Dehalococcoides mccartyi 195: one gene and its partner. The protein of the gene in region 1 interacts with the protein of each later gene in a pairwise test. Links are inferred from orthologs where the notes say so. Each region holds a gene or a part of one and is shown on either strand. Other genes may lie near its edges.

The links.
Region 2: the proteins of DET_RS04950 (region 1) and DET_RS01430 interact in binary tests that used the Escherichia coli proteins (3 or more experiments, as listed by UniProt). The link is inferred for Dehalococcoides mccartyi 195 from one-to-one orthologs.

The regions. Positions count from the first base shown.
Region 1 is NC_002936.3:870,634-873,676, reverse strand. What follows is about bases 139-2,857. They hold DET_RS04950 (iron-sulfur cluster assembly scaffold protein), read left to right. Parts: upstream 139-1,165; coding sequence 1,166-1,549; downstream 1,550-2,857. Other genes in these bases: iorA (indolepyruvate ferredoxin oxidoreductase subunit alpha), read right to left, coding at 2,850-2,857; DET_RS04935 (indolepyruvate oxidoreductase subunit beta), read right to left, coding at 2,261-2,845; DET_RS04940 (CBS domain-containing protein), read left to right, coding at 1,766-2,254; DET_RS04945 (hypothetical protein), read left to right, coding at 1,551-1,751; DET_RS04955 (SHOCT domain-containing protein), read right to left, coding at 744-986. Outside these bases: more of DET_RS04960, read right to left, coding at 1-138; more of iorA, read right to left, coding at 2,858-3,043. UniProt on the Escherichia coli protein: A scaffold on which IscS assembles Fe-S clusters. Exists as 2 interconverting forms, a structured (S) and disordered (D) form. The D-state is the preferred substrate for IscS.
Region 2 is NC_002936.3:236,962-240,147, forward strand. What follows is about bases 43-2,904. They hold DET_RS01430 (cysteine desulfurase family protein), read left to right. Parts: upstream 43-828; coding sequence 829-1,980; downstream 1,981-2,904. Other genes in these bases: cbiB (adenosylcobinamide-phosphate synthase CbiB), read left to right, coding at 43-541; DET_RS01415 (hypothetical protein), read left to right, coding at 557-817; DET_RS01435 (adenosylcobinamide amidohydrolase), read left to right, coding at 1,994-2,800; DET_RS01440 (ABC transporter substrate-binding protein), read left to right, coding at 2,797-2,904. Outside these bases: more of cbiB, read left to right, coding at 1-42; more of DET_RS01440, read left to right, coding at 2,905-3,186. UniProt on the Escherichia coli protein: Master enzyme that delivers sulfur to a number of partners involved in Fe-S cluster assembly, tRNA modification or cofactor biosynthesis. Catalyzes the removal of elemental sulfur from cysteine to produce alanine.

The DNA of each region.
Region 1 (3,043 bases):
TACCAAAGCAGTCAGGCTGTACAGGTAAGCTGCAGAAGTACCCAGGGCGATAAGAGTATTCATGTCCGAGGTGCGGTTTTTCAGGGCGGCAAATGCCCCGCGGTAAAAACGCAGCCCAGCCCAGAACTGCACGGGCGTAGCCAGCAAGAACATAATAAATTCCTTGCCGCCAAAGGCTGGCAGGAATCCTATAATCATAAGGCTTATTCCCAGCACCAGAGCAACTGTAAGTTCCTGTTGCAGTTTGCGGGTTTCGGCATTTTCCGAGCTGTTAAGCTCGTTTTGGGGTGTTTCTTCCGACAGCAGTTCGTAGCCGGTGTTTTTTATGGCTTGGCTGAGTTCACGGTAGGAAATAAAATCCAGATACTCCACATTGGCAGTCTGATTAGCCAGGTTTACACTGGCACTGAGAACCCCGTTTGTGTTCTTCAGGGCTTTTTCGGCTCTGGCTACGCAGGAAGCACAGTGGAGGCCCTTTATGGGGAAAATGGATTTGCGGCTGATAACGCCGTAACCCAAGCCCGAAATAATAGATTTAATATCTGCCAGGCTGATAACGGCCGGGTCATAGCTGAATATAAGTTTGGCGGAGGCAAAATTCAGTTTGGGGTCTGTTATCCCGTCTGTTTTTGACAAACGCGCTTCTATACTGGCGGCGCATCTGGTACATGACATACCGCTTATACCCATGATTATCTTTGGCAAAGTATCCGGCAGGTTCTTTTCAGGCATTATTTTTAAGCTTATGACAAAAGGTCTTTCTTCATTTGGTCAAACTCTTCTTTACTTATTTCACCTTTGGCGTAGCGTTCTTTCAAAGTTTCCATGTAATGGGTTTTAGTGGCTGAAGATGAGGGCTGCCCTTTCCGGACAAGCTGAACAATACCCCAGATAATTAGGCCGATAATGGCGCACCAGAAAATCAGCATGAAAATACCGCCGAAAAACATCCAGCCCCAGCCGGCACTTGACCAGTCAAACATCATGGTTTTGGCCTCCTCGGCATATTTATTAATATCATATAATATTATAGCATATCAGATATGATTTCAGATTTGACTGTTAAGCTCCAAAAGTATGTGTTAAAATTATATAAAGGCTGGGATTTTGATTTTTGGCTTTTCAGTTGTTATCCTAGTAGTATCCGGGGAAAAGGGGATGGAAAATGGCTTTTTACTTTGAAAAGGTGATGGAATACTTTGTGAATCCTCTTAATTCGGGTGAAATGGAAAATCCTGACGGCATAGGCAGAGCCGGAAATGACATTTGCGGAGATGTTACCGAATTTTACATAAGGGTAAAAGATAACCGTCTGGTGGAAGTGAAATTTAAAACTTACGGCTGCGGGGCAGCTGTGGCTATATCCAGTCTGGTAAGCCTGATGGCTACCGATAAAACAATTGAAGAAGCTATGAAAATTGATAACAAGGCAGTAGAGGCTGAGATTAAGGGGCTGCCGCAGAACCGCAGCCATTGTTCCCAGATGGGCCCCCAGGCCCTGCACAGCGCTATTGCTGATTATAAAAGCAAAGTTCAGGCCAGAGGTTAATATGACACATTCAAATTCTGCTAAAAATCCGACTGCTTGCCCATACTGTGATATTGCTACCGAAGCGGAAGCGCGTATGCCTTTCTGCAAGGCCTGCAAGCTGTCACTTTTTTACTGTCCGGCTTGTGGCGGGTTGGTCGGGCGGGGGGAAGCATTTTGTCCCCATTGCCAGGCAGAGATGACCGGACAAAAAGAAAAATAGACGGGTGAGGGATTTTGGAAAACGTTATAGTCAGTGAACTGTGTGAAAAAATATCTGAGAAGCGGATGGTCCGGGATGATATGGGTATTGAGTATGCCATAAAGGCTTTTGCTTCGCATACCCATACCCACGTCCTTTTTGTGGTCAATAAAGATGGCGTTTTGACCGGGATTGTTAAGCTTAAGCAGCTGCTTGAGTGGGTAAAAGTGAAGCTGAATATCGTGTCTGAAAAGCACATTGTTACCCGCTCGGATGCCTTTGAGGTGCTGCGTCTCAGCCAGTCATGCACTATTAAAGAAATAACTTCCGAAATTATCAGCGTCAAGCAGGGCGATACCATTGCCCATGCCGTAAACCTGATGGCCGAAAAGGAAATGGTGGAAATACCGGTAGTAGATGACGCTGGCAAGCTGGTGGGCGAACTCAGGATTTCAGATTTGCTTTCCAAGCTGATGGTGGATATTGAGACCGCCGAATCTGATAATACCTGCACTACAAACTAGTTTTACCTAGCGTGAAGCCGCGTATCCGGCGGCAAATGCTTTCAAATTGCCCTCAAGTAACTTTGGGGGCAAACGCTTTTTTATAGCCCCGGCTAGTATCTCGTGGTCAAAGGGCAGATAACTGGCGGCATATCCCAGCAGGTAAATATTCAGCATTTTGGCATTCCCAAGCTCTTTGACTGCCTGGTTAGCGGCTATAAAATCTGCTTTTATGCCCATTTGTTTATACCCCTCAAGTATTTCGGCATCTGAAGGGTATTCTGCAATGCCCAGGCTTATTGAGGCCGGGGGCATGGCCATATCATTGATAACGGCTTTAGTCTGTTTGCCCAGATACTCCATATAGCGGGCGGCCTCCAGTTTTTCAAAGGCAATTATCAAATCAGTCTGTCCCTGCGGGATAAGGGGGGAGGATACTTCTTTATCAAAACGCAGGTGGCTGACTACACTCCCGCCGCGTTGTGCCATGCCCAAAGTATCTGTCTTTTTGACATCATAACCGGCAGCCATGGCCGCATCACACAGAATATTGCTGGCCAGTATTACCCCCTGTCCGCCCACGCCTACAATCAATATACCAAACTTTTTCATAAGTTTACGCCGCCTCATTGGTTTTAATGGCTTTTTGGGGGCAGACCTGGGAGCACAGGTTGCAATTACTGCCGGTGCAAAGGCCTGGGTCTATAAAGAGTTTGTCACCGTCACGCTGTATAGCCGGACAGCCTAAAAGCAGGCAGGCATCACACCTGTTGCACAGGCTGGTGTCTATGGTATTTGGCAGGGAGCGTT
Region 2 (3,186 bases), 630 kb from region 1 along the record:
GGACGGATTTGCTCCGCCCATGATATCCTCCACCATCCGTTCGCTGGCGGAAAACGCTTCGGATTTTCTGGTAGCCCCTCTGTTCTATTTTCTGATTCTGGGTGTGCCGGGGGCGGTGGCCTACCGGGTTTGCAACACCCTGGACGGTATGCTGGGACACCGCGGTGAGTACGAATACCTGGGTAAGTTTGCCGCCTGCCTGGATGATATCATTAACTATCTGCCGTCCAGACTTACCGGGCTGATGTTTATACTGGCGGCTTTTGTTTCGGGGATGGATGGCCAAAACGCCTGGAGGATTGCCCTCAGGGACCAGTCCAAAACCGAAAGCCCCAATGCCGGCTGGCCGATGGCATCTGTTGCCGGAGCACTGGGGGTAAGGCTGGAGCGGGCTGGCCACTATGCGCTGGGGGATGCGGCAAAACCCCTCAGCCCCGGTCACATTGGTCAGGCCGTAAGGCTGTTCGGGGTGATGTCCGCTATCAGCATTGCCATCAGTACGGGCATACTGCTGGCGGTATATTTAATAAGCTTGAACTGATGGGAGGTGGCTTTTATGGCCAGAGAAATGACACATTGTTACGTTAAAATACCGGTTAAACCGCTGGATGATACTGCTATGGAAAAACTGCGCCAGCTGGAGCAGAAGCTGGGTCTGCCCTTGATAGCTTTCAGTGCCCGCAGTGACGAATATGCCAGGTTATCCGCTGAAGAATTGGCTGAGCTGGATAAGCTGGGGGCGGAACTGGATGCCTCTATTGTGGCTTACTCCCGGGGTAAAACCGCCCGCCCTGCCGGGCAGTCCTGCAGGATATAGGGGGAAATACTATGGATGAGCTGATTTACCTGGATAATGCCGCCAGTACCCCGGTTGACCCGAGGGTAGTTACGGCTATGCTGCCTTACTTTACCTGGCACTACGGAAACCCCTCGGCTATTCACCCCATGGGTCGCAGGGCGGACGAGGCTCTGGAAACCGCCCGTGAGCAGGTGGCCGCCCTGATTAACTGCCAGCCGGAAGAGGTTATCTTTACCAGCGGCGGCACCGAATCAGACAATCTGGCTATCAGCGGTGCGGCGATGGCTGGCCGGGGCAGACACATTATTACCTCGGAGATTGAGCACCATGCCGTGCTCTTAGCCTGTCATGCCCTGGAAAAGAAGGGCTTTGAGGTTACCTATCTGCCGGTGGACTCCTTCGGGCAGGTTTCTCCTAAGGACGTGGAGGCGGCCATTACTCCCCAAACGGCTTTGGTAAGCATTATGGCGGCCAATAATGTAATCGGCACCCTTCAGCCTGTAGCTGAAATAGGGGCTGTCTGCCGCCGTCAGGGAGTTATTTTCCATACCGATGCCGTCCAGATGGCCGGTCACCTGCCGCTGGATGTAAAGCGGGATAACATAGACCTTTTATCCCTGTCTGCCCACAAGTTTAACGGCCCCAAAGGGGTGGGAATACTCTATGCCAAGGGCGATGTGCCTTTAGCCCCGCTTATTCTGGGCGGTGGGCAGGAAAGCGGCCTGCGTTCGGGTACGGAAAATGTGCCCGGTATTGCGGGACTGGGGCTGGCAGCCGGGATAGCCGCACTGGAAATGCAAGAAGAGGCGGGCAGGGTTTCCTCCCTTCGTAAAAAACTGGCCGAAGCCATACTGGGGTCTATTCCCGGCAGCCGCCTTAACGGCCACCCCCAAAAGCGTCTGCCCGGTAATCTGAATATCAGTTTTGAAGGAGTGGAGGGAGAATACCTGAGCAAGGAACTAGCCAAGCAGGGTATCTGCGTATCTACCGGTTCGGCCTGCAGTTCGGCAAGCCACGAAGCCCCTTATGTGCTTCTGGCGACCGGCCTTGAGCGTGATCTGGCTAACTGCTCTATCCGCCTTTCTCTGGGTAAAATGACCACCCCGGAGCATATTCAAAAAACCGCAGATACTTTGAGTGCGGTAGTCAGCCAAATCCGCCGGCAAACCCCGGTCTGGTAGGAGGAAAAAGCTTATGCAACTGAAAAATACAGGGTATTCACCGGTAACTTTGGAAAGGGAGGTCTGTTCTTTGCCGGGTGTAAAAGCCGAAGTGTTTTCCACTCGTGTCTGGGATGCCCCGGCTAATCTGCTGGCGGTCTTTTTTGATGAAGACCATGCCGCCCTTTCAGGTACAGACGGCTACGGCAGCATCCGGCTGGTCTGCAACTGCTACCTGCCAAAAGATTTGTGTGATTACCTTCATTTCAACCACAAAGATTACGATGATTATTTAAAAGACCTGAAGCAAGAGATGGCCTCATTTTACAGTCTTGAAACCCAGGAAATCTTCATGCTGTCCACCGGGGTCAGCATGGACGAAGTTTGTTATACTCTTGAATCCGGGGATAAGCTCTGGGTCTGCGCCTGGGTTACGGCCGGTTTTAAGCATAATGCCATGCGGATAGGGGTGGATAAAGGCGCAGGACTGGAGGTTGAAGGGGAATGCCAGCCCTGCGGAACTATAAATATCATTACCGCCACTAATGCCCGGCTGGACTCTGCCGCTCTGGCTTCCAGCTTTGTGACTGTTACCGAAGCCAAGGTGGTGGCCCTGCAGGACCTTAATATCCACAGTTCATTTAATCCGGCCTTGCAGGCAACTGGCACTGGTACTGACCAGATAGTAGCGGTTTCCGGCTGGGATTTTGGCTGCCGCTATGTCGGCGGGCATACCCGGCTGGGGGAAATGACGGCCAGAGCGGTTACCTCCGCCTGCCGGAAAGCCCTCAGCATCCAGCTGGCCAAAGACCCCAATTATCACTCCGGGGGTAAAAAATGAGTACAGCTGCCAAATACGCCACCCGCCAGATAACTGACCAGGCCGGACGCCAGGTTCATTTCGGCTGCTTGCCCCAGCGGATTATATCCCTTGCCCCCAGCCTGACCGAAATAGTGTATGCCCTGGGAGCGGAAGACCTTTTAAAGGGCGTGACTGACTACTGTGATTACCCTCCCGAAGCCAAAAACAAGCCCAGGGCTGGCGGTTACAGTACAGTTGACGTCGACCAGATTGGCAAAATACAGCCGGATTTGATACTGGCCGGGCAGATACACTTAAAAGATATTGTCCCCCGGCTGGAGGCGCTGGGTTATCCGGTGCTGGTGCTTGAACCAAGCACGGTAGAAGGTTTGCTGGAAACTATCCGGATAGTGGGCAAGTGTACC